DNA from 3 places in the Synechococcus sp. SYN20 genome. Region 3 is predicted to be linked to each of the others. Evidence: predicted binding sites of a transcription regulator. Region 3 holds the regulator's gene; each other region holds the start of a gene.

Region 1 (8,052 bases), 430 kb from region 3:
GCATTGCCGATAAAATGGCGTCCTTGGTGTTCAACTAAGTTGCCGAACCGTTCACTATCTTGTTGTAATCGTTTGGGTCCATCCGGCCCCATTGCGCTCACGATGTAGTTGTGGTCTTCTCGAATCCATTGCTTGAGATTTCTTGTCGTTAGTTCCATATGACATTGCAAGCCAATGGCATTCCAGCCAATACGGAAGACTTGTTCTTGGCAATGCAGGGATGAACCCAGCAAGGTTGCTGTTGGAGGTAGCTGGATGCGATCACCATGCCAGTGCAGGACCATTTCACTGGGTTGTAAGCCCATGAGGAGTGGTTCGCTGCTTGGTTTCATGAGCCAATGAATGGCTCCGTAGCCAACCTCTTTCAGGGGTTGAGGCGGCAGTCCCACTCGCAAGGGTTGTACTGCTCCACCGGCAGCGACCGCTAAAAGTTGTGCGCCGAGGCAGATTCCCAGCACTGGATTGTTTTGTTGATGCCAAAGAGCGAGCCAGTCCAACTCCCGTTGCATCCAAGCCATCCCATCTTGATGTCGCTCGCCGACACTCATCGGCCCTCCGAGAAGGACGGCGATTGTATTTTTCGTGCTGATGGGGTCGGGGAGAGGCTCCCCTTGGTCAGGGCGAATCGTGTGAATGACCATCCCTTGCTCCAGCGCGATTTCTGCAACGAGATCAGGGCCTTCTCGATCGATGTGCTGCACCACCAGCAAGGTGGGGGCGTTCGTGGTCAAAGCAGTAGATAACGCTGGGCGAGTGGCAACACCTCCGCTGGTTCACAGGTGAGAAGCTCGCCATCGGCAAACACCTCATAGGTCTGTGGATCCACGGTCATCTTTGGAAGTGCTGAGTTGAGTTTGAGAGCACTTTTGCCAACGCTGCGTGTGTTTTCTACGGCGATGCAGGTGCGTTCCAGCCCGAGTTTGCTTTGGATGTTGTCGTTCATGGCTGCATCGCTCATGAAGGTGAGGCAACTGGGGGCAAGGGCTTTGCCGAAGGCAGCAAACATGGGTCGTCCATGCACTGGTCCTGGTGTTGGGATTGAGGAGTTGGCATCACCCATTTGGGCCCAGACGATCGAACCGCCTTTTACAACGAGTTGAGGTCGTATGCCAAAGAATCCTGGTTTCCAGAGCACTAAATCAGCGAGTTTGCCTGTTTCCACCGACCCCACCTGACGGCTGATGCCGTGGGCGATCGCTGGATTGATCGTGACCTTTGCGATGTAGCGCTTCAGGCGGTGGTTGTCGTTACGGCTTGAGTCTTCTGGCAGTGCTCCGCGTTGAACCTTCATCTTGTGGGCTGTTTGGAAGGTGCGTGTGATCACTTCTCCCACACGTCCCATCGCTTGGGAGTCGCTGGCGATGATCGAGAAGGCGCCGAGATCGTGAAGGATGTCTTCAGCAGCAATCGTTTCGCGGCGGATGCGTGATTCCGCAAAGGCCACATCTTCAGGGATTTTTGGATCAAGGTGATGGCACACCATCAACATGTCGAGGTGCTCCTCGAGGGTGTTGCGTGTGTAGGGGCGTGTGGGGTTGGTGCTGCTGGGAAGTACGTTTGCTTCGCCGCAGATTTTGATGATGTCTGGTGCATGGCCGCCGCCCGCACCCTCTGTATGAAAGGTATGGATCGTGCGGCCTTTGATTGCGGCGATGGTGTCTTCCACGAAGCCGGCTTCGTTGAGCGTGTCGGTGTGGATGCAAACCTGCACATCCATTTGATCGGCCACCGATAGGCAGGCATCGATGGCGGCCGGCGTGGTACCCCAATCCTCATGCAACTTGAGGCCGCATGCGCCTGCTCGTACTTGTTCCTCCAAGGCTTCTGGTGTGCTGGCGTTTCCTTTCCCGAAAAAGCCCAGGTTGACGGGAAGCCCTTCTGCTGCCTGCAGCATTCGGCTGATGTGAAACGCACCTGGGGTGCAGGTGGTGGCATTGGTTCCAGTGGCCGGTCCCGTCCCACCGCCCATGAGTGTGGTCACTCCGCTGGCCAGGGCCGTTTCAATTTGTTGGGGGCAGATGAAATGGATGTGCGTGTCAATCCCACCTGCTGTGAGGATGTGCCCTTCGCCAGCAATCGCTTCGGTGCCGGGCCCAATCACGATGGTGACGCCTTCTTGGATGTCGGGGTTGCCGGCCTTGCCGATGCCAACGATGCGGCCATCTTTTAGCCCGATATCGGCCTTGACAATGCCCCACCAATCAAGGATGAGGGCATTGGTAATCACGGTGTCAACGGCTCCTCCAGCCCGCGAGGTTTGGGATTGGCCCATCCCATCGCGAATCACCTTTCCGCCGCCGAATTTCACCTCATCGCCGTAGGTGGTGAAGTCCTTCTCCACTTCAAGGATGAGTTCGGTGTCCGCTAAACGAATGCGGTCACCAGTGGTGGGCCCATAGGTTTCGGCGTAGGCCTGGCGGGAGATGCGGTAGGGCATGAATCAGGCGTCGAGGGGTCCGTTGATGTGTCCGTTGAAGCCGACCACGCGGCGTGCTCCAGAAAACGGGATCAAATTCACGTCGCGGTTGTCACCGGGTTCGAAGCGAATGGCCGTACCGGCTGGAATGTCGAGCCTTTGGCCGCGTGCAGCGTCACGGTCAAAGATCAGGGCCGCATTGGCTTCTTGGAAATGGAAGTGGGATCCCACCTGTACGGGACGGTCACCGCTGTTGGCAACGCTGAGGGTTGTGACCTCCCTATTGGCATTGAGTTCAAGTTCGCCGGGTTCCGGGATCAATTCACCGGGGATCAGGGGTGCCATCAGAGAAAGCCTTAGCGAATGGGGTCATGCAGGGTTACGAGCTTGGTTCCATCGGGAAACACAGCCTCGATTTGGACTTCATCGACTAACTCCGGAATGCCCTCCATCACCTGGTCGCGGCTTAACCATGTGCTTCCTTCCTGCATGAGGTCGGCCACATTCTTCCCATCGCGTGCGCCTTCTATAACCAAGAAACTGAGCCATGCCACAGCTTCCGGGTGGTTGAGCTTGAGGCCGCGCTGGAGTCGACGTTCTGCCAAGAGTGCAGCCGTGACGATCAGTAGCTTGTCTTTTTCCTGGGGGCTGAGGTGCATGCTGACCTTGCACTCCGCTTAGTTTCTATCTCCCGGGGCCAGCGGAATGTTCAGGCTGAACGCTTAGACCTTCAAGGGATCTTCCTGTAAAGGCCAGACCCTGGGAATCTTCGGCGCAGCCAGGGCTCTTGCCTGACGGGTGCGAGCCCAAATCCTGCTGAACCAGAAACGGGCATCACGGCTCGAGAAGCCGCTGTAACGGGCGATCAGTCCCTGGGGGAGTACGCCGCAATGCATGGTCCCTTTGAGTTCGTTTCGATCCTGCCGAATGTCATCAAGGAGGGTGTTGAGCTTGTCTGTTGGGAGAGGGAAGGGTGCCGCCCAAACCAAGGTGCCGAAGACCGGTTGTTGATTGAGTCCATGCACTCCCTTCAGCGCTGCGTCGCTGATTTCGAGCCGATCAACAAGCTCCCAGCGCCTTCCCTCAGCCGTTTGACGTTGAATTTGGAGGCTAGATCTCCAGCATCCGCGGCCCAATGTTTCATTTGCGGCAGTGCGCCCGAGACGCACAATTTCTGCGCTGAGAAACGATCCATCCATCGGCAAGGTGACGCTGAGGTTTTGTTCAAACAGAGCGTCGGCATACAGCACGAGCTCTTGGGGAAGCCACTCCAGATCGGTCTCGGCATCAAGCTCTGCCAAGACCTGTTGGCGGGCCCAAGCCCCCTGGGGATGGAGCTGGCTGCGACCCACTGATCCATATACCTTTTGCGCGGCCACGCTGGTGAGCAGGCAGCGACTGCCTGGTCTTAAGCCGAGGTTGACGCTCAATTGGTCTCCTCCCACAAGACCGCCAGCGGTGTGAAGCAGAGGAAGCTCGCAACGCCCGTTTTCTCCTCGTTCGGCGCGCATCAATTTCAAGGGGGCGGTGCAGCCCCCTTGATGCTGACTGCCGCTGCTGCCTGCAAAAAACTGCAGGTTGCAGGTGCCGTGCCATGGATCAAGTCGATGCATGGATGCACGCTCGACGCCAACTCTTCTTGGCTGTGTAGCAAGCACTACCAAACGAAGGCGTGCTGTTTGGGCAGTCTTTGTTGCGTGATCTCTTTGGCTGTCTGAACCCTTGGATGTTGGTTTGATCGTGTTGGACCATCGCCTCTTGTCTGAGGAGCCATTGCCTGACGCCACCCTCGCGGTGATGGAGTTGCCGCTGAGTGCGGATCAGCGCACGGTGCTGCGTGGCCGTCGTCGCACAGCCTGTGGTCGAGAGGTGTTGTTGCAGCTGCCACGCGAGCGGGCCTTGGCGCCTGGTGATCGCCTCACCAATTCCCCTCGGCAGGTGCATGTGTTGGTGACCGCTGCTCCTGAGGAGTTATTGCGAGTGCAGGCAGCAACGCCGCTGGCCTTGCTTGAGGCCGCTTATCACCTTGGCAATCGCCATGTGGCTCTTGAGTTGCATGAGCATGAGCTGTTGTTGCTCGATGACTCTGTGCTCGCCACCATGCTCAATGGCCGTGGATTGAAGCTGACACGGTGTTGTGGTCCATTTAGGCCCGAAGGCGGTGCTTATCTCGCCCATCAGCACGCATGACCTCGCTTGCATTGCTGCAGTTGGTGAGTCCTGCCTTGCCCGTTGGTGCGTTTAGTTATTCCGAGGGGCTTGAGGTTTTGATCCAAGATGGCGATCTGAACGATGCATTCGAACTTCAGAACTGGATTGAAGCGGAACTGCAGAGAGGTGCACTGAGGTTGGAAGCTGCGGCGTTACAACCATTGCGTGCTCTGTTTCAAGTCTGGGAGGGCGAAGGGTTAGGGATGCCCAGCGACTTGATCTCTCTGGATGGCTGGTTGCTGGCTTTGAGGGAGTCGGCTGAGGTGCGTGCCCAGCACGTGCAGATGGGCGGTTCTTTGCTGGCGTTGATGGCTGATCTTGGACATCCGTTGCCTCAGGCATTGCCTCAGCGGGTGGTCTTGGCTTGGCCAGCGGCCTGGGCTTGGGCTGCTTTGTCGTTGAAGATCTCTGAACAGGAGATGGTGGAGGGTTATCTCTATGGCTGGGTTGCGAATCAGCTCAGTGCGGCTGTCCGCTTGGTGCCGCTTGGTCCCACCACGGCTCAACGGATCCAACAGCAACTGTTGCCGATGATTCGTGATCAGGCGAGGGTTTTGAAGGATCAAGATCCGCGCACCCTTTGGTCTGGTGGTGCTGGTGCAGGGCTCGCCCAGTTGGCTCATGCTGAGTTGTATTCACGTTTGTTCCGAAGCTGATGAGCAGCAAACTCAGGCTTGGCGTCGCCGGTCCGGTGGGCTCAGGTAAAACAGCGCTCGTGGAAGCGCTCTGCAGGAGATTGCGTGATCGCCTGCAGTTAGCTGTTGTAACCAATGACATCTATACGCAAGAGGATGCCCAATTCCTAACGCGCTCAGGTGCATTAGAGCCGGAGCGTATCCGCGGTGTTGAAACCGGGGGGTGCCCCCATACGGCGATACGAGAAGACTGCTCCATCAACCGAGCTGCTGTAAGTGAATTGGAGCAGCAATTTCCCGGTCTTGATCTGGTGATGGTTGAAAGCGGCGGTGACAATCTTGCGGCCAGTTTTAGTCCCGAATTAGTGGACCTTTGCATCTACGTGATTGATGTAGCGGCTGGGGACAAGATTCCTCGTAAGGGCGGACCTGGAATTACACGGTCCGATTTATTGGTGATTAACAAGATTGATCTGGCTCCCCTGGTTGGTGCCGATTTGGGTGTGATGGAACAGGACACACTGAGGATGCGCGGGGATCGGCCCTGGTGTTTTACCAACCTTCGGACGGGAGAAGGACTCGATCGCGTGGAAGCCTTTGTGTTGCAACAGATACAAGAATGAATCGTATTTAGGCGCTTAAGAGCCAAATTGTTTTTATTGATACAGGAACTTGCGGCTCTTGATCTGTACCTTTCGTGCTCCGACGTTTAAGCGTCGATTCACTTGTTTTTGGTACTCATGAGTTCATCATTGTCCAAGCGTCTCTTTGCCGGCATGGCCGCAGCGTCGCTGGGTCTGGCCGTCACCGCTTGTGGTGGTGGCGATGAGAAAGCCTCCAGCGTGGAATTCGACGACAGCGTCACTGTCGGCATCCTTCATTCTCTAACGGGGACGATGGCGATTTCTGAGTCCACCTTGGTGGATACAGAAAAGATGGCCATTGATGAAATCAATGCTGCCGGTGGTGTTGAGGTGGACGGCAAGAAGTACAAAATTGATTACATCGTTGAAGACGGTGCCTCCGATTGGCCCACGTTTGCTGAGAAGTCCAAAAAACTCATCGATCAGGACAAAGTTCCTGTTGTGTTTGGCGGCTGGACCTCTGCTAGCCGTAAGGCAATGCTTCCGGTGTACGAATCGAAGGATGCTTTTCTGTATTACCCAATTCAGTACGAAGGGCAAGAATGTTCGAAGAATATTTTTTACACCGGCGCGACTCCTAACCAGCAGTCGGAGCCAGCGACCAGCTTCATGTTCGAGAAGTCACCAGCTGCAGGAAAGCCTTTCTATCTAGTGGGCTCTGACTATGTCTTCCCTCGTACTTCAAACACCATCACCAAGGAGCAGGTGAAGTCTCTGGGTGGAGAAGTGGTTGGTGAAGACTATTTGCCCCTAGGTAATACTGAGGTTGCTCCAATTATTGCCAAGATTAAAAAAGCCTTGCCTGATGGTGGTGTAATTATCAACACCTTGAACGGTGACCAGAATGTTGCTTTCTTTAAGCAGATTCAGGATGCTGGCATCACTCCTGAAAAGGGTTACTACGTGATGAGCTATTCCATTGCTGAAGAAGAAATCAGCACAATTGGACCTGAGTTCCTTGAGGGCCATTACGGCGCTTGGAACTACATGATGTCCATTGATACGCCGGCTTCGAAGAAGTTTGCTGCTGACTTCAAAGCTAAGTATGGCGCTGACCGCGTTGTTGCCGACCCTCAAGAGTCTGCATACAACATGGTCTACCTCTGGAAGCAGGCTGTTGAGAAAGCCGGTACTTTCGATGACGACAAAGTACGTGAAGCCCTGATCGGTATTAAGTTTGATGCTCCTCAAGGACCCATCGAGGTTCGTCCTAACCATCACATCTCTCAAATCGTTCGGATCGGAGAGATCACTGCAGATGGTCAGTTTGAAATCGTAGAAGAGTCGGACAGCCCAATTGATCCTCAGACCTGGAACCAGTTTGAGCCCACATCGAAGGGCTTCGCTTGCGATTGGTCTGATCCCAGCAAGGGAGAGAAGTACAAGCTCTGATCATCGATAGCTCCATCTATTGATGGATTGCTACAGGAGGAGTCCCTTGGGGGCTCCTCTTTTTATTTGTTTCGCTTACTAGACCCTCCCCGTGCAACTGCTTTTCGAAAGTCTGTTCAACGGTGTGGCCATCGGCTCTGTGTTGCTGATGGCCGCCCTTGGACTGGCAATTGTGTTTGGCTTGATGGGTGTGATTAATCTCGCTCATGGCGAATTAATCATGCTTGGTGCCTACACCACCTACGTGGTGCAGCTCATTTTCAAACTTCCCCTACTTGCACCTATTTACAACGCCTACGTATTGGTTGCGATTCCATGCGCCTTCGTTGTAAGCGGTGTTGTTGGCATTTTGCTTGAACGCACAGTGATACGACGTCTCTATGGGAGTCCACTGGAGACGTTGCTTGCTACGTGGGGTGTCAGTTTGATTCTCCAGCAGTTTGTGCGCAGCGTTCCGCTTGCTTATGCGGCAGGAATGGTTCTGTTTCTCGTGCTCGGATTCAGCGTTCCGTTGTTTCTTCCGAAGCACTTATTGGAGGGACGTCAATCCCGGTTTGTGCGATTAGGTGGTTGGGCTGTTTCCGCTTTCATTGGAGTGTTATTTGCGGGTGGATTGGCCTCGCAAATTAGCCGGATTGCTAAGGCGACATCTCGCAATGTGGATGTCACCGCTCCGAAGTGGATGCGCGGTGGTCTCGAGTGGATGGATCTCACATTTCCGGTGCCACGTCTTGTGATCATCGTGATGACGTTG
Region 2 (8,052 bases), 420 kb from region 3:
CAGTGATCCTAAGACGATTGCAATCAGAACAGAATGGCTCTGTAATTGAGGCAATTGTGCCAACCATCCCACCACCATCTTTATAGGACCACTGCCGACACGTCCCAGCAACTGGACGACCAATCGATTGAAGTGGCCAATGACGATGAAGAAGCTGAATCATCTCATTAGCTGGCATCACCTGATCACGACACCAGCCATTGCGATTACCTACATCCATATATTCGATCAGACGCAACTGCAATCCTTGTTGTCTGGCCAGCTGTGCTAATGGAATCAACTGATCATCATTGTGGCCGCGTTGGATTACAGCATTGAGCTTGAGGCGTCCCTGCGCAGGGTTGTACCCAGCAGCATGAGCCGCATCAATGCCAGCCAGCACCCGCTCCAACAGAGCATTCCCAGCTTCAGGGCCAGAGCGCAAGCCAGCCATTCGCGCAATACTCGCGCCGTCAACGGCATCCAAGCTGATCGTGATGCGATCCACTCCCGCCGCGCGCAATCGGCTCGCCTTCTGATGATCGAGAAGAGAACCATTGGTGGTGATAGCAACCTCTTTCAAGCGACTGAAGGGGTGAGAAACCGACTGCCTACCAACCGAGAGGGCATCAAGAAGCGGCCAAAGGCGATCGCTGAGCAAAGGTTCACCGCCCGTGAGTCGAAGCGTATGTGCTCCCAACTGACAGGCCGCATGAATCAACCGAAGCTGATCATATGTATTCAACAAACCCGGAGGCTCAATACTTTCTGGGCAACAATATGGACACGCTAAGTTACATCTCGCGGTTAGAGATAACCTTAAAACTCCCAACGGCCTAGCCAGGAGATCAATGACATGTGATGGCTTTGTCATTCGTCGAGAGTTACTAGATCAGCGGGACAATTGACATTGCGCAACGCCCCCTTCGGCAATGCAAGTACCCGATGCGGAACCCTCCTAAGCCAATCATGCATGCTCAGCCGATGATCAGCCAACTGACGCAATAGGGTTTCTCGATAAATGCTGTCATTGGGGTAGATAGCAAACAGGGGTTGAAGCTGTGTGCTGTCATGCGACACCACAGCCAATGAAGGCTGCTCCTGCCAAGCACGAATCAACTGGACCAGAGCCCAAGATTCCAACCAAGGCATATCAACAGGAAGGACGAGTGAAGCGAGAACGTTCTCCTGACCAAACACAGCCGACAAAGCAGCCAGAGGCCCCTGACCAGGGAAAGGGTCCGGCCTGCACTCAACCCCATCAAACCTTGAAGCCAACTGATGATGACTAGAAATTGAGCTAACAACATCAACTGGCAGATCAAGACGACGGCACAAACCAATGCTGTGCGACAACCAAGAACCACCTTGAGGGTGAGGGATGAGTGATTTGTCTCGTCCCATGCGACGACTCTTCCCTCCACAAAGCAGACAAGCTCGAAGCCCCTGCACCGACGGCACATCCATAGCCAACAAATTATTGGACATCTCAGGTCCCAAAATGTAGCGAAGAAGACGAAAAATGAAAAGCAAAGATCATCATCCCACTGAATTTCGTATCCAATGCAACCAAGACAATGGCGATCTAATGATCAAATAAGTAGGCGGTTTGCATGTGCGCCGTAGCTTGACACCTCAGCGCATTTTTTAGAAGCAGAGGTTTTTCTACACACATTTAATTACCCCATGCTTGGAGAACTCTGGTCGTTCCAGGGGAGATATAAAACTCTTCACCTCACCTGGTTCGCATTTTTTCTGACCTTTGTCGTCTGGTTCAATCTGGCGCCCTTGGCCACCACCGTTAAGGCCGATTTGGGATTAACTCTCGGTCAAATCCGCACCGTTGCCATTTGCAACGTAGCCCTCACGATCCCAGCCCGCGTTCTGATTGGAATGCTCCTCGATAAATACGGGCCTCGACTGACCTATTCCAGCCTGCTGGTTTTTTCGGTCATTCCTTGCCTGATGTTCGCCTCTGCCCAAGACTTCAACCAATTAGTCGTGGCGCGCCTGCTGTTATCCATCGTGGGTGCAGGCTTTGTGATCGGGATCCGCATGGTTGCCGAATGGTTCCCACCCAAAGAAATAGGCCTAGCTGAAGGGATCTATGGAGGTTGGGGCAATTTCGGATCAGCGTTCTCGGCTCTAACGCTCGTAGGACTCGCCGGATGGCTCTCGTTCTCAGGTGGCTTCGAATTGCCATCAGGTGCCGTCCTTAATTGGCGTGGTGCCATTGCACTAACGGGAATTATTTCTGCTGTATACGGCTTTATTTATTACTTCAACGTTAGCGATACACCTCCTGGTAAGACTTATCAAAAGCCTGAGCGCACAGCAGGATTGGAAGTCACATCGATGCGTGATTTCTGGGGATTGGTGGGTATGAATGTACCGTTTGCCGCCATTCTCTGTGTGCTCTGTTGGCGCCTACAGAAGGTTGGCTTCCTGAATGCAGGCACCTATCCACTGGCCTTAGGTGCGGTTCTGATCTGGTTTATCTTTCAAACCTGGGGAATCATTCGCACCAATCGAGAACTGATCATGGGTACGAAAACGTACCCCAAAGAAGATCGCTACGAATTCAAGCAGGTTGCCATTCTTGAACTCACATACATTGTGAACTTTGGATCTGAGTTGGCCGTCGTTTCAATGTTGCCAACATTTTTCGAAACCACTTTTGATCTCCCTAAGGCAACAGCTGGCATCCTTGCCTCCTGCTTTGCTTTTGTGAATCTTGTCGCTCGCCCAGCCGGAGGTCTGATCTCCGACAAGCTTGGCAGTCGTAAGAACACGATGGCGTTCTTAACAGGAGGCTTAGGGATTGGTTACCTCGTCATGAGCATGATCAAACCTGGTACGTTCAGCGGAACCACAGGGATCATCATCGCTGTATTAATAACCATGTTGGCCTCTTTCTTCGTTCAATCAGGAGAGGGGGCAACGTTTGCAATGGTTCCTTTGGTGAAGCGACGCGTCACAGGCCAAGTTGCTGGTTTGGTTGGTGCGTATGGCAACGTCGGAGCTGTGACTTATCTCACCATTTTTAGTCTGCTTCCGATGTGGATGGGTGGGGGCAAGGATCCTTCACCAGACATCATCGCAGCCTCCAATAGTGCTTTCTTCCAAGTTCTGGGAGTCGCTGGCCTAATTGTTGCTTTCTTCTGCTTCTTTTTCCTCAAAGAACCCAAGGGTTCTTTCGATGATTTGCATGAAGGAGAAACAGCGAGTCCTGAATTCGCCAAGAACTGATTCCATATTCCAATTCATGACTGCACCCGGCGCTATTGGTTCCGGGTGTTTCTAATACCCATCTTTAAATCATGGCAGAGCCAACCACAACCATTCGCAGTCAATGTCCGTATTGCGGAGTGGGGTGTGGTTTGGACTTACGACCACCTGCAAAAAAAGGGGAAGCCGTCCGGCGAGATGCAGATGGAACCCCAATGTGGACAGCTAGAGGAGATCGACTGCATCCATCAAGTCTCGGGCAAGTTTGCATCAAGGGGGCCACAGTTGGAGAAACCCTGTCAAGGGGCCGACTGGATCAACCCCTTGGTCGCACCAGTCTTGATGACGACTTCCAACCGATCAGCTGGGATGAAGCTCTTGAGCGCATCTCGAGCCAAATTAAAACAAGCCTGGAATCCAAGGGACCAGACTCCATCGCCATGTATGGCTCCGGACAATTCCATACCGAAGACTATTATTTGGCGCAAAAACTCCTCAAAGGGGCGCTAGGTACTAATAATTTCGACGCTAATTCAAGACTCTGCATGAGTTCAGCTGTTGCGGGTTATACCCGCAGCTTGGGCTCTGATGGTCCCCCCTGCAGCTATGAAGACCTAGACCATTGCACTGTGGCGTTTCTGATCGGAACCAACACCGCTGAATGTCATCCAGTGCTCTTTCAACGCTTACTAAAACGCAAAAAAAGACATCCCGGCTCTGTCACCATCGTGGTGGTCGATCCGCGCCAAACCGACACCGCAAAGGCTGCTGACATCCACCTAGCGGTCGCTCCTGGAAGTGACCTTGCCCTCCTTCACGGCATCGCCCACCTGGTGATGCGTGAAAACGGACAGGACCCAGCTTTTATCGATAACTGCACAGACAACTACGACTCCTTTTTTGATGTCGTAGCCCGCTGGACCCCGAGACGGGTGGCCTTATTTTGTGGCATTCCAGAAAAACGCTTACGGGAAGTCGCCCAACTTTTTCATCGCCGCGAAAAAGTCTTAAGCCTCTGGTCGATGGGAGTGAATCAACGGCGAGAAGGAACCGCTGTAGTGGGAGGAATCATCAATCTGCACTTGTTGACAGGACAAATTGGCAAAGAAGGAGCCGGACCTTTTTCACTCACAGGGCAACCCAACGCCATGGGAGGAAGAGAAGCAGGCGGCCTCTCCCACCTTCTTCCTGGATATCGTCAAGTCACAAACCCAGAGCATCGCACTGAAGTCGAACAAACCTGGGGGTTTCCTCAAGGGAAGATTGCACCCGAGCCTGGCCTAACGGCCTGGCAGCAGGTGGAGGCGATGGAACGAGGAGAGCTTGATTTGTGGTGGGTCGCTGCGACCAACCCTCTCGTGAGCATGCCAGATCTCGAGCGCGTGAAAGCAGCGATGAAACACTGCCCATTGGTCGTCGTCAGCGAAGCCTATACAGACTCAGAAACATCGCATTACGCCCACCTGCTTCTACCAGCTGCTCAATGGAGTGAGAAAGCTGGAACGATGACCAACTCTGAGCGCAGGGTCACTTACTGCCCTGCATTTAGGAATCCCCATCGAGAAAGCCGTGCTGATTGGGAGGTCTTTGCCGAGATCGGACGGCGCCTTGGTTTTGAAGAACAATTCACATACAACTCTGCAGCCGAGGTCTATACAGAATTCACAGCACTAACGAAAGAGCGTTTGTGTGATGTTTCAGGGTTAAGTCATGACGTTTTGGCCAAAGAAGGACCACAACAATGGCCATTTCCACAAGACAGTTCACCATCTCAAGATTCAAAACGGCTTTACACCAATCAGAAGTTTTCAACCGCGAATGGACGAGCACGCTTCTGTACCGACCAACCACTTGGTCTTGCAGAACCACCCTGTGACACCTACCCACTGGTGCTCACCATTGGCCGATATCTGGGGCAGTGGCACACCATGACGCGCACCGCGAAGGTGAAGCGCTTAACAACGATGCACCCCGAACCCCTGCTTGAAATTCACCCAAAGGATGCCGATCAGTTTGCTGTTGAACATGGCGAACTCGCCGCCATCAGCTCACGTCGCGGACAACTCACCGCTCGCGTACTGGTCACAGACAAGATCCGAAAGGGCACGGTGTTTCTTCCCATGCATTGGGGCTTTACGCAAACTCAAGCCTGTGAGGTCAATGCGCTAATGCATGACCATGCTTGCCCCATTTCGAAACAACCTGAATTGAAGGCCAGTGCCGTCATCGTGGCCCCCGCTGTCTCCGTCATCAAACCCATCGAACAGCAAGGCAATCGCTTAAAAAGATTGCGACGCATGATCATCCCAGCATTTCGCTAAAAGCAGCATTCAAATTGTGGTGATCATGGCCAGGACGCGCCAATTTACATAAAGCAAAACGCTCTAATTCCAACAAAGAGGCCCATTGGCTAACGCTGATCTCAATCGATTTCTTTCGAGCCGATTCCTGCACAATGCTGGGTAGCTCTCCCAACACTTGCCAAGGTTCATCCACAGCTAAGGGCAGGTCTTTTGCCATCCCCTCGGCCATCAACCGAGTGAGCAGTCGCAAGTGCTCACGCAATGCATTCAAAGCTGGCAACTCATCAGGCCAATCCACAAGCATTTGGCGCTGTTCGTGAGTGAGCTCAAGCCAATGACTCAATTTTAATTTGACACCGATGAGATCTAGTTTCCGGCGCACACAAAGAGGAATGCAACGCCAGTTCCCCACAAAGTCTTTCTCAAATCCAAAGCAATGACTGGCTTGATTCATGCATTGAATGACGCAAATTGTTCATCTTGAACCATTTTTAGATATCGCCCCCGAAATGGTTTCATTCGCAACCTCGAACTTCAACGTTCAAAGAGAAGATTTTGTGAGCTTATGGCCTCTTCGATGCGTTTAGCCATTTCACTTGGACTTCTTCTTGGCTCTCTTCACGGCTGGTATACCAGCGAAGCCAATGCACACGCAGGCACACCCTTCGGTGTCAAGAATGTGAATTATCCTGGAGCTTTTGCTTCATTTGGTAGCGATTCACTCAACACGTTTCCATAGTGAGAGTCTGAATTCTTCGATTTAGGCATGAACTCTGGGATCGTCTCTACAGGAAATCGCAGCCAAATCGCAATAGCGACGGGCTTTCTAGGAGCCTTCATTGTTGGCTCACTCGCAGTACAAATGGTGCGCAGTCAAGGCGGGGTTGCGATCGACGGCACTAGACCCAGTGCACAAGTGGAGCCAGTGATTGCTTCACCAGCCACCCTCTGGGCCGATATGGGATCCCGCAGCGAGTTGGTTGAGCAACCTTCGTCATCACCGGCCATCAACGCATCGCCAAAAGCCGTAGTGGATCCAGTTGTGGGATCTGAAGCAACACTTTGGTCTGCCTTAGGAAACCGCTGAACATGGAAGAAGGCCTCACTCACCTCAACACAGCAGGTGAAGTTCACATGGTTGACGTGGGTGATCGCCTTCCAACGAAACGCGAAGCAACCGCTAGGGGCTGCCTTCAAATGCAGCCAACCACGCTGGAACTGATCCGTTCCGGCAACACACCGAAAGGTGATCTCCTTGCTGTTGCGCGAGTCGCTGCAATACAGGCGGCAAAACGGACCTGGGAACTGATTCCCCTTTGCCACCAGTTACCACTCAGTGGTGTGGAGGTCACGATTGAACAGGATTCCTCACTACCGGGACTCATCCTGTGCTGCCGGTGCAGCACAACAAACAGCACGGGTGTGGAGATGGAATCCATGGCAGCAGTGTCCATTGGATTACTCACGCTCTACGACATGCTCAAGTCCATTGATCCAGGGATGACCTTGGGTCAGATCGCTCTCATCCATAAAGATGGAGGTCGAAACGGTGCCTGGTCCCGTTGAGCCCTATGGACGCGAAGGGTTACCTCTTAGCGAAGCCAGACATCGTCTTCTCTCAGACATCAGCCCAATCAAGGCGTTAGCAACCGTGCCTCTTGATGAGGCGCTTGGGCGCGTCAATGCCAAGTCAATCAACGCTCCTGCCTCGATCCCAGGATTCCGAGCTTCGATCATGGACGGGTATGCCTTAGGGCAACACCATCAACCGACAGTCGGCCAACAATGGGCCCTGCAAGGTCGATCAGCCCCTGGCTCTCCGTTTAATCAGGTCTTAAACGCTGGTGAAGCCATCCGTATTTTGACCGGAGCCCCCCTCCCAGAAGGAGCAGGCTGGGTCTTGCCACAGGAATGTGTGGAGACCAGCCAAACGCAACTGACCTTGGCTGCTGAAGTCTCGAATCAACCCTGGATCCGAGCCGCAGAGGAAGAATGCAAAGCCGGAGATCGATTGCTCAATCAAGGCCAGCGCTTAACGCCTTCCCAGCTTGGACGTCTAGCAGGTTGTGGTGTAGCCACGCTTCAAGTCCATCGCAAACCTCGCATTGGTCTCCTGATCAGCGGTGATGAGCTCGTGCCAGCAGGGCTAGAGCGACGGGCAGGAGCCATATGGGAAAGCAATAGCACCCTGCTTGAGGCGATCCTGAACAGTCTCCACCAAGAGGTGCATACGAAATGCGTGGTTCCCGATCAACCAGAAGCGTTGCGGCGAGCTTTAACTGAGCTCAGCAAGACCTGTGATGTTGTGGTGAGCACGGGAGGGATTTCAGCAGGAGACAGTGACTGGATCCGAGCGCTTGTGAACGAATTAGGGCAAGTGAGTTTCTGGAAACTGTTTCTGAAGCCGGGACGTCCCTTTGCCTTCGGCCACATCAAAAGCCAGGACGGGACCGTGCCTTTCTTTGGCCTTCCTGGAAACCCTGTTGCTGCGGCGATCACCGCCCTACAACTGCTCTGGCCAGCCTTACAGATCTTGGAGGGT
Region 3 (8,052 bases):
CCCATCGGTTGTTTCGCTGGCGAAGCCGCGGAGGAGCGGAGGTCTTAGCGCTGATGCTGCCTGGAATCGGCACCGATGGCGATCCTGTCGCGATCGCAACAGAGCAGCGCGATTTTCAATCTGCCACTGGGGTGGACCAGGCGATCTGGCTCCCAGGGGTTGGCGATCATGGTGGTGGTCCCACTGCCGAGATGCTGGAACAGCTAAGGCTTTGGGACGGACAGCCGCAGGCTGTGACCCAGCAGCCCGGAACGCTGCGCGCCTATCTCGATCACCTAGAGCCTTGCTGCTCCACCTTGCCGGTCTGGCGCGATGAGCTGTATCTCGAGCTACATCGGGGTTGCGCGACCAGTCGGCCTGATCAGAAGCGTCACAATCGCAGTTTGGAGCGGCTTCTTCGAGAAGCTGAGCTTGCGGCTGCGTTGCTTGGGCCTCGGGCGAAGGCTCTGATGCCCAGCCACGAGCAGGCCAGCGATTGGCGACCTCTGCTGTTCCAACAATTTCATGACATCCTCCCGGGCACATCGATCCCGGAGGTGTTTGAACAGGCTGAACCGATCTGGCGTGATGCTCGCCGCCGTGCGGCCCGTGGCCGAGATCAGCTGTTAGGCCATCTGTTCTCGTCGCATCAAGACGGGATGGCGTCAGATCCCGATCGCTCCCGTTGGGCTTGGTGCGGCTTGCAGCCCCTTGCGCACTGGTCACCGTTGTTGCGCTTGCCTCAAGGGCATTGGTCCAGCGCTGGGCAACTCCTTCCTGAGCAGGCTGCTCCTTCCGGTGGAGTTTGGGTGCAACTGCCTTGTTGCGAAGGCGTTTGCGCGCTTCCGCTGCAGCGCAGCCATGCGCCTCTGGGGTCGGCCTTGCCCGTGCGTCACCCCGTGAGTGTGGAGGTGGTGTCGTCGGGGGTATGGAGGCTGAGCAATGGTGTGGTGTCTGCGGATGTGAGCGCCCATGGGCTGATTCAGCTGCGCGACGCCAATGGTGTGCCACAGCTCAGCGAACCCATGCGATTGCTGCGCTTTTCCGATCGAGGGGAGTTCTGGGACGCTTGGGATCTGGCCGCTGATTACCGCCAACATCCGCTGCCGATGGCCGCAAACTGGTCGGCGGAATTCGTGGAGTCGGGCCCTCTGACAGCGCGGATCGTGCTGCGCACGGTTGCTGGATTGAGCAAGGTCCGCTTGGACCTGTTGCTGCAGGCCGATTCGCCTTGGATCGAGGCCCAGCTCAGTGTCTACTGGCAGCAGACCCATGAATTGTTGCGGCTGGAATTGCCGTTAAAGAGCCCTGCTGTGCGTTGGGCTGCTGATACGAGTGGTGGAGTGATCGAGCGACCAGCACAAGTCTTCACTCCTTTTGAACAAGAGCGTTGGGAAGTGCCTGTGATCTCCTGGCTGGCTGCAGAAGCAGAAGCTCCCGGGGGTGGGTTGGCTGTCTTGCTGGATGGTCCTCAAGGTGTCGATGCCAGCGCGAACCATCTGGGAGTGTCCCTGCTTCGAGGTCCAACCTGGCCTGACCCTTCAGCCGATCATGGATGGCACCGACACCGGTTGGCCTTGATGCCAGCGATGTTGGGTTGGAACCGCAGTGGTGTGGCCCAGGCCGCGATTCGATTCAGGGAGCCCGGATGGATGGGACCTGTTGCGCTGGATCAGCGTTGGCAAGGGCTTCCCGCTTTGCCCATCGGCCTGGTGCCGATTTCAATCCGATCAGCGCAGGGTGATGGGCAAAGCGATAAGGCGGTTCAAATTGAGTTGCTCAATCCAGGACCAGCGCGTCAGCGTTGGTGCCCGGGGAGCGATTGGAGGCTGAGCTGCGCCAAGTCCAGCGACAGGAAGACCGTCTGGGAGGTGCACCCTGGCGAGCTCACCACCTTGCTACTGGAGAACGTTCAATCCTCGTGATCATCAAATGGGTCGTCGAGATTTTTAGATGGAGGACCAAAGGCTGTGTAGACCCCCAATCCTGTTAACCCGAGCAGGGCTGCCAGCACGGCAATCGCCACTGACATAGCCGGGGACGAACTTTCCATCACAACTCTCCACAGGATCGACGCCTTTACGGGTCGGAGCCCCTACAGTATCGAGACTTAATTCCACCCGAGACTTCAGCGCTGCCATGGCTCAACGCACCCGTCTGGGCGATTTGCTCCGCCCCCTGAATTCGGAATACGGCAAGGTTGTTCCTGGCTGGGGAACAACACCAGTGATGGGCATTTTCATGGCCCTGTTCCTTGTGTTTCTGTTGATCATTCTTCAGCTGTACAACAAGTCACTGATCCTTGAAGGAATCAATGTCAACTGGAATGGCTTGGGTCTGGGCTGACATCAGGTCATGAATGTTTTCGGCATTGGTCTGCCAGAGATGGCCGTCATCGCGGCGGTCGCTCTCTTGGTGTTTGGGCCTAAAAGGCTTCCTGAGTTCGGCAGTACCCTCGGGAAAACACTCAAAGGGTTTCAGTCGGCCTCAAAGGAGTTCGAACGTGAAATCAATAAGGCCATGGCTGACCCCGTACCCGAAGGGGATCAGGCCAAGGCTCTAGAAGCACCAGTTGAGACTGTTGTAACTCCAGTGGTTTCTCCAAAATCAGAGCCAACATCCCCCTCCGATTGAGTCGATGAATCGCGGTGATCTCCGCTTAGTGGTGGGGTTGGGGAACCCGGGCAATCGCTACGCCAACACACGACATAACGTTGGCTTTATGGCCTTAGAACGCCTGGCTTCTCGGGAGGGCGGAGGCTTTCGTTCTATGCCCAAGCTCCAAGGTCAGCTTGCTGATCTGGGTGTGGGGGACAAGAGATTGCGGTTGTTGATGCCCCAAACGTTCATGAACGACAGCGGGCGCTCGATTCGGGCAGCATTGGATTGGTTTGGGTTTGAGCTGCATCAGCTCTTGGTCCTCGTTGATGACATGGATCTGCCGCTTGGCCGTTTGCGTTTGCGGGCCCGTGGCTCTGCTGGTGGCCATAACGGTCTTAAAAGCACCATTCAGCATCTCGGTACGCAGGATTTCGCGCGCCTGCGGATTGGAATCGGTGCACCCGGACAAAATCCCAGTGAGCGCAAGGCACGAACGGTGTCGCACGTGCTCGGAAGTTTCAGTCGTGACGAAGAGCCCCTGCTCGACAAGGTTCTGTTGGAGGTCGTTGATGGTTTGGAAAGGATTCAGCGACAGGGTCTCGATCTTGCAGGGAATCACATCAATGGGCTTCAGCTGGCTCCCACCAATACCGAGGCGTGATGGCAGCGCTACCCGTTACCACCGCCCATCTGCGGGTTCAACGCCAGAGTTTTGCGGATCAATGTTTGGAAGGAGACGTCCAGGCTGGAGGCTTCAATTGGCAGTTCAGCTGGTTTTTTGATCGTGGCGAACTGAGTGTGGAGCCCTCCCTGGGGCGAGCCTTGATTCAAGACGCGCTTCTTCGTTTTCTTGTGAAATCTGACTATGACCTTGAGCCGGGAGGGGATTACACCTTCACCGTGAGGGCGCGTTTTTGAGTGGATCGGGACCTGGCCATTGCAAAGACCGACCTAAATAATGTTCGAGGATGACGAGCGCGGCGATGGCGTCGAGATCGCCAGATGGGATGCGCAGGCCTAAAGGAAGCAAGCGTTTCCAGCCCAGTGCAGGCCACAACTGCCAGTAACGCGCCCTGGCTCGCAAGGTAGTCCCGGTTTCGTCCACGACGCGGACCTTCAGGCTTGCGGGAAGTTGGTGTTGCCAGATCGTGCTGCTGGTGCCGTCACCGATGACCAGCTCAGCAATCTGATCGTCCTCGCCATGAGCGTCCACCATCCAGGATCGAAGCTGATCAAGCACCTCAGCGCTGGGTATCACCATGCCTTGAACCACGGTGTTCGTGGCGATGTCTGCTAACAGCAGCCCACATTTACTTCGGCCAGGATCCAGCGCTATGACGCGTGTCATTGGCTAAGGCGCAACTGGATGGCGATCGGATCTGCCGTTTCGCTGCGTCGTAAAGCGACTGCTTCGAGCGCTGCGAGTCCTCCGTTGCGGTCGATCAGTTCTTGGCCAAGCGCATTGATGGCATTGCCATCAAACTGCAACCCCTTGCTGAGCGAACCGCGTCGTTGCACCTCGGCCAATGTGGAGGCAAGGAGAAGATTGAGTCGGTTGCGAACGGCTTCAGGGTTGCGTTCATTGCTCGCCAGGGTGGTGCGGGCCAAGACCTCTCCCTCCCTTGTCACGGTGACATTGGGAAGCACTTCAGGGAAGGCGTACACAACGGTTTCTCCGAGCAGCACATTGGCGGCTGAACGGATATTCACAACCCAGGTGCCAGGTTTGCGAATCGTTTGCTCCAAGCGCTTGATGTCAGGTCGCGGAACTAGCAAAATTTGTCTTTCCGCGGGTTGGCCAGGGAGCACTTGTTGATAGGCCTGAAGATTGGCGTCTCGCAATAACTGATCGATGACCGTTTTTGCTTGATCGGGACGCTCGAGCTTCAGAGTCACGGTGGCAAGTGGCTGACCGCTGCTAATGGCGACGTTTCCGCGCCGCAGCGCCAAGAGCGTGTCCTCTAGTTGATTGAGTTCTTTCTCTCCACTGCGAATTTGCGTGCGCACGGCCGAGAGTTCCTGCTCGGTGCGTTGGATCTCAATATCTTTCGCATTCACGTCTTGGCTCAATCGCTGCCGCTCGGCTTCCAAGGATCGGGTTTGTTCCTGGAGGGGCTTCAGGGTGCGACGCAGTTCTGCCGCTCGTTGTTGTGCCGTTGTGAGCTCCTTGCTGGCTTGCCTCTGAGCGCTTTTGCTTGTTTTGAGGTCGGCGCGACTGCTCCGCAATTTGGCTTCGAGAGCATTGAGTTCAAACAGGCCCACCCTGAGCTGCCGACTCACTAACAGCAAGAGTCCAAGTGAAAGCGCACTAATCAGGCTGCCCGTTAAAACCGTGATCACCACGGCCGTGCGCTTTGGACGCAGTCCAAGCAAGCTCAGCCGAGCTTTCCCCACACGAGAACCAAGGCGGTCTCCCAGGGTTGAGAGCACGCCTCCAAGGACTAGCAGAGCAAGAAGTAGGAACCAGCCGGTCACGGTGAACGAAGGATCAGAGTTCGGACGGGAGCTCCATCTTCACCTGCATGGTCAGCTGAACCGTTTAGCGAGAGCGATTGGATCGAGAACAGTGATCTTTTTGCGATCGATATCCACCAGGCTCGATGACTTGAGATCACCCAGGAGACGCGTGATGGTAACGCGCGTGGAACCGATGGCTTCGGCGATGGCTTGGTGTGAGAGGCGTAGGTCAATGGTGATGCCCCGTTGACCAGGAACTCCGAAATCTCGACAGAGCACCAACAGAAAACTCACCAGCCGAGATGACATGTCTCGATGGGTGAGGGTTTCGATCATCGTTTCGGTCTGGAGAATCCTGCTGGATAGACCCTGCAGTAAAAGCAAGCCCACACTGGTGTCAGCTTCGATGGCCTGCCGGACTGATGTGGCTGGAGCCGTGACCATTTCCACTCTTGTGAAAGCGATCGAGTGATAAAAACGATCGGAACGGTGACCTGTCAGTAACGACAGAACGCCAAACAAACTGTTTTCTCGTAAGAGGGCAACCGTGATTTCTTCGCCAGATTCATAAACCCTGGAAAGGCGGACGGCCCCGCGCCGAATCAGGTACACCTTTTCTGCAGGGTCCCCGGGGAAAAAGATGGTTTTCCCACGTTCCACCATCTCAGAGTTGGCACCATCGAGTCCCCGAATGACATCTTGAAGCGTGCGGCTGGAAGGAACCGCGGGACTTCCGAAGCTCGAGCCCGCCGGGCGCATTGTTGGTGGTGCGTAGCGGCTGAAGCCGCGGCTGACCTCGGCCATGGTCCCTATTCGTATGTCGGGATGCTATGGATCAGCCCCTCCTGTTCATGTAGCAAGGAACACGAAACTCGGCATTTTCACCTACTGGAGAGAGCTAAATTCTGACCGTGCATGATCTGCTTGAGGCCAGGCTCGGCGAGGTCTAGTAGGTCATTGAGCTGCTGACGGCTAAAAGGAGCTCCTTCGGCAGTGCCCTGCAGTTCCAGCAAATGCCCTGCTCCGTTCATCACAACGTTGAGATCCACATCGGCTTGGCTGTCTTCGCTGTAGTCGAGATCGAGAAGGGGGCGTTTGTGAATCACCCCAACGGAGACGGCGGCCACTTGGGATTGGACGGGGTTGGTGTTGAGAATTCCTTGTTGAACCAGTCGCTCACAGGCTCGTTGAAGCGCGACCCAAGATCCGCTGATCGCAGCGGTGCGGGTGCCTGCATCCGCCTGAATCACATCGCAATCGATTCTCAACGTGTTCTCGCCGAGGGCTTCCATGTTGATGGCTGCGCGCAGGCTGCGGCCAATCAGGCGCTGAATCTCCTGGGTGCGTCCGCTCAATTTGAGCAGTTCTCTGTTTTGTCGCTCTGGAGTGGATCCAGGCAGAAGTCGGTATTCGGCGCTGAGCCACCCCTGGCCTTGATCTTTGCGCCAGCGAGGCACCCCTTCTTGATGGCAAACGCTGCAAAGAACAGCGGTGCGTCCGCTGTGGATGATCACTGAACTCAGGGCAAATCCCATGGGATCCCAGCTGATCGAAAAGGGGCGAAGCTCGCCCGGCTGACGTCCGTCATTGCGAGAGGTGTCGGTCATGAGCCCAGGGTGTGGAGGTTCTTTGAGCCTGCCAGTTGGCTCGGCACACCATGGATGGTGTCAAAGCACTTGTGTCTTGCACTTTCACCGCTAGATTCATCCACATCCGGATTTGCCGGACATCGGCGAATGTGATGACCGTCAGCCTCAGCCCTACCCATCATTCTCGTGAGTCGCGGACTGTTGACCACAGGACTCTTGAGCAAGCAGGGCTTCGAAGACTTCCTTCCGTAGAAGTTCGTCCACCCCTGCATTTGGTGGCTCCAGAAGGTCAGCTTCAGGTGCATACCGCTTCATTTCGGGGGAGTTTTTCTGGTGTGCTGAGCCAGGCGCTGCGGACGGCAGGCCTGGGTAGCAATGTTTTGATCGCTCAGTTCCTCAAGGGTGGAGTGGGACAAGGTCCCCAGAGCAGCCTCACCCTGTGCGATCGGCTCCGATGGTTGCGGCCTTCCGTGACGGAATGCCTTTCAGATCCTGCTGCTAGCCGCGATGACGAGGTCAAAGAGGCTGTTCAGTCGGTCTGGGAGATCTGCAAAACCCATCTTCTAGAGGGCACGTTGGACCAACTCGTGCTGGATGAGATTGGCTTGGCGATCGAGCTTGGCTATTTGAGCCATGAGGATGTCTTGTCGGTGTTAGAGCAAAGGCCATCAGCCATGGATGTGATCGTGACCGGGCCCGCGATCCCTGCAGAGATGATGGAGATGGCTGATCAAGTCACGGAATTGCGTCGAGGTTTCTAATGCTGAAAAACGATCGCTGGATTACGGATCAGGCTGGGGCAGGCATGCTCGAGCCTTTTCAAGATGGCTTAGTGCGCCACTTGGATCCGGATCAACGCAAGAGCCCGGTTCTTAGTTTTGGCTGCTCGTCGTATGGCTACGACTTGAGGCTCTCGCCTAAGGAGTTTTTGATCTTTCGCCATGTCCCTGGCACGATCATGAATCCCAAGCGATTCAACCCTGACAATCTTGAATCCACGCCCATTCATCACGATGATGATGGGGACTATTTCATCCTTCCAGCACATTCGTATGGCCTCGGTGTTGCCCTTGAAAAGATGCGGGTGCCGCCCAACATCACGGTTATTTGTCTGGGCAAGAGCACCTATGCCCGTTTAGGCATCATTGTGAATACCACTCCAGCAGAGGCTGGCTGGGAGGGACATCTCACCCTGGAATTTAGTAACAGTTCTGGAGCTGATTGTCGTATTTATGCCAATGAGGGGATCTGCCAGTTGTTGTTTTTTGAAGGTGATCCTTGTGAGACCACCTACAGCGACCGACAAGGTAAATATCAGCATCAGCCCGAGCGCGTCACGCTGGCCAAGATCTGAACGTCAGCGCATGATTGCTTCCTGAAAAGTGCTTCCTAAGTATTCATTAGGGGGCGAGCCGGGCCTTATGCA

What was found. Region 3 encodes NtcA, which controls nitrogen genes in cyanobacteria. Its sites were predicted from a motif close to GTANCNNNNGNTAC; they were not measured.
Region 1: a site for NtcA is predicted at 4,064-4,077, ahead of SynSYN20_RS14015 (urease accessory protein UreD). Genes of this name have one in related genera too.
Region 2: a site for NtcA is predicted at 1,536-1,549, ahead of SynSYN20_RS14065 (molybdenum cofactor guanylyltransferase). Genes of this name have one in related genera too.

The regions. Positions count from the first base shown of each region.
Region 1 covers NZ_CP047959.1:2,653,316-2,661,367, reverse strand. The annotation lists gene SynSYN20_RS14035 (type 1 glutamine amidotransferase) at 1-731, opposite strand, end outside; gene ureC (urease subunit alpha) at 728-2,437, opposite strand; gene SynSYN20_RS14025 (urease subunit beta) at 2,441-2,761, opposite strand; gene SynSYN20_RS14020 (urease subunit gamma) at 2,773-3,075, opposite strand; gene SynSYN20_RS14015 (urease accessory protein UreD) at 3,139-4,029, opposite strand; gene ureE (urease accessory protein UreE) at 4,139-4,606, shown strand; gene SynSYN20_RS14005 (urease accessory protein UreF) at 4,603-5,283, shown strand; gene ureG (urease accessory protein UreG) at 5,283-5,885, shown strand; gene urtA (urea ABC transporter substrate-binding protein) at 6,003-7,298, shown strand; gene SynSYN20_RS13990 (branched-chain amino acid ABC transporter permease) at 7,390-8,052, shown strand, end outside.
Region 2 covers NZ_CP047959.1:2,665,918-2,673,969, forward strand. The annotation lists gene SynSYN20_RS14060 (GTP 3',8-cyclase MoaA) at 1-853, opposite strand, end outside; gene SynSYN20_RS14065 (molybdenum cofactor guanylyltransferase) at 850-1,467, opposite strand; gene SynSYN20_RS14070 (MFS transporter) at 1,666-3,228, shown strand; gene SynSYN20_RS14075 (molybdopterin oxidoreductase family protein) at 3,300-5,528, shown strand; gene SynSYN20_RS14080 (nitrate reductase associated protein) at 5,509-5,964, opposite strand; gene SynSYN20_RS14085 (hypothetical protein) at 6,277-6,597, shown strand; gene moaC (cyclic pyranopterin monophosphate synthase MoaC) at 6,600-7,076, shown strand; gene glp (gephyrin-like molybdotransferase Glp) at 7,060-8,052, shown strand, end outside.
Region 3 covers NZ_CP047959.1:352,659-360,710, forward strand. The annotation lists gene SynSYN20_RS01740 (alpha-mannosidase) at 1-1,904, shown strand, start outside; gene psbN (photosystem II reaction center protein PsbN) at 1,892-2,032, opposite strand; gene psbH (photosystem II reaction center phosphoprotein PsbH) at 2,119-2,325, shown strand; gene SynSYN20_RS01755 (TatA/E family twin arginine-targeting protein translocase) at 2,335-2,613, shown strand; gene pth (aminoacyl-tRNA hydrolase) at 2,618-3,241, shown strand; gene SynSYN20_RS01765 (DUF3146 family protein) at 3,241-3,498, shown strand; gene SynSYN20_RS01770 (resolvase) at 3,476-3,928, opposite strand; gene SynSYN20_RS01775 (DUF3084 domain-containing protein) at 3,925-5,055, opposite strand; gene ntcA (global nitrogen regulator NtcA) at 5,107-5,841, opposite strand; gene rph (ribonuclease PH) at 5,919-6,644, opposite strand; gene SynSYN20_RS01790 (cob(I)yrinic acid a,c-diamide adenosyltransferase) at 6,779-7,387, shown strand; gene dcd (dCTP deaminase) at 7,387-7,980, shown strand; gene thyX (FAD-dependent thymidylate synthase) at 8,027-8,052, opposite strand, start outside.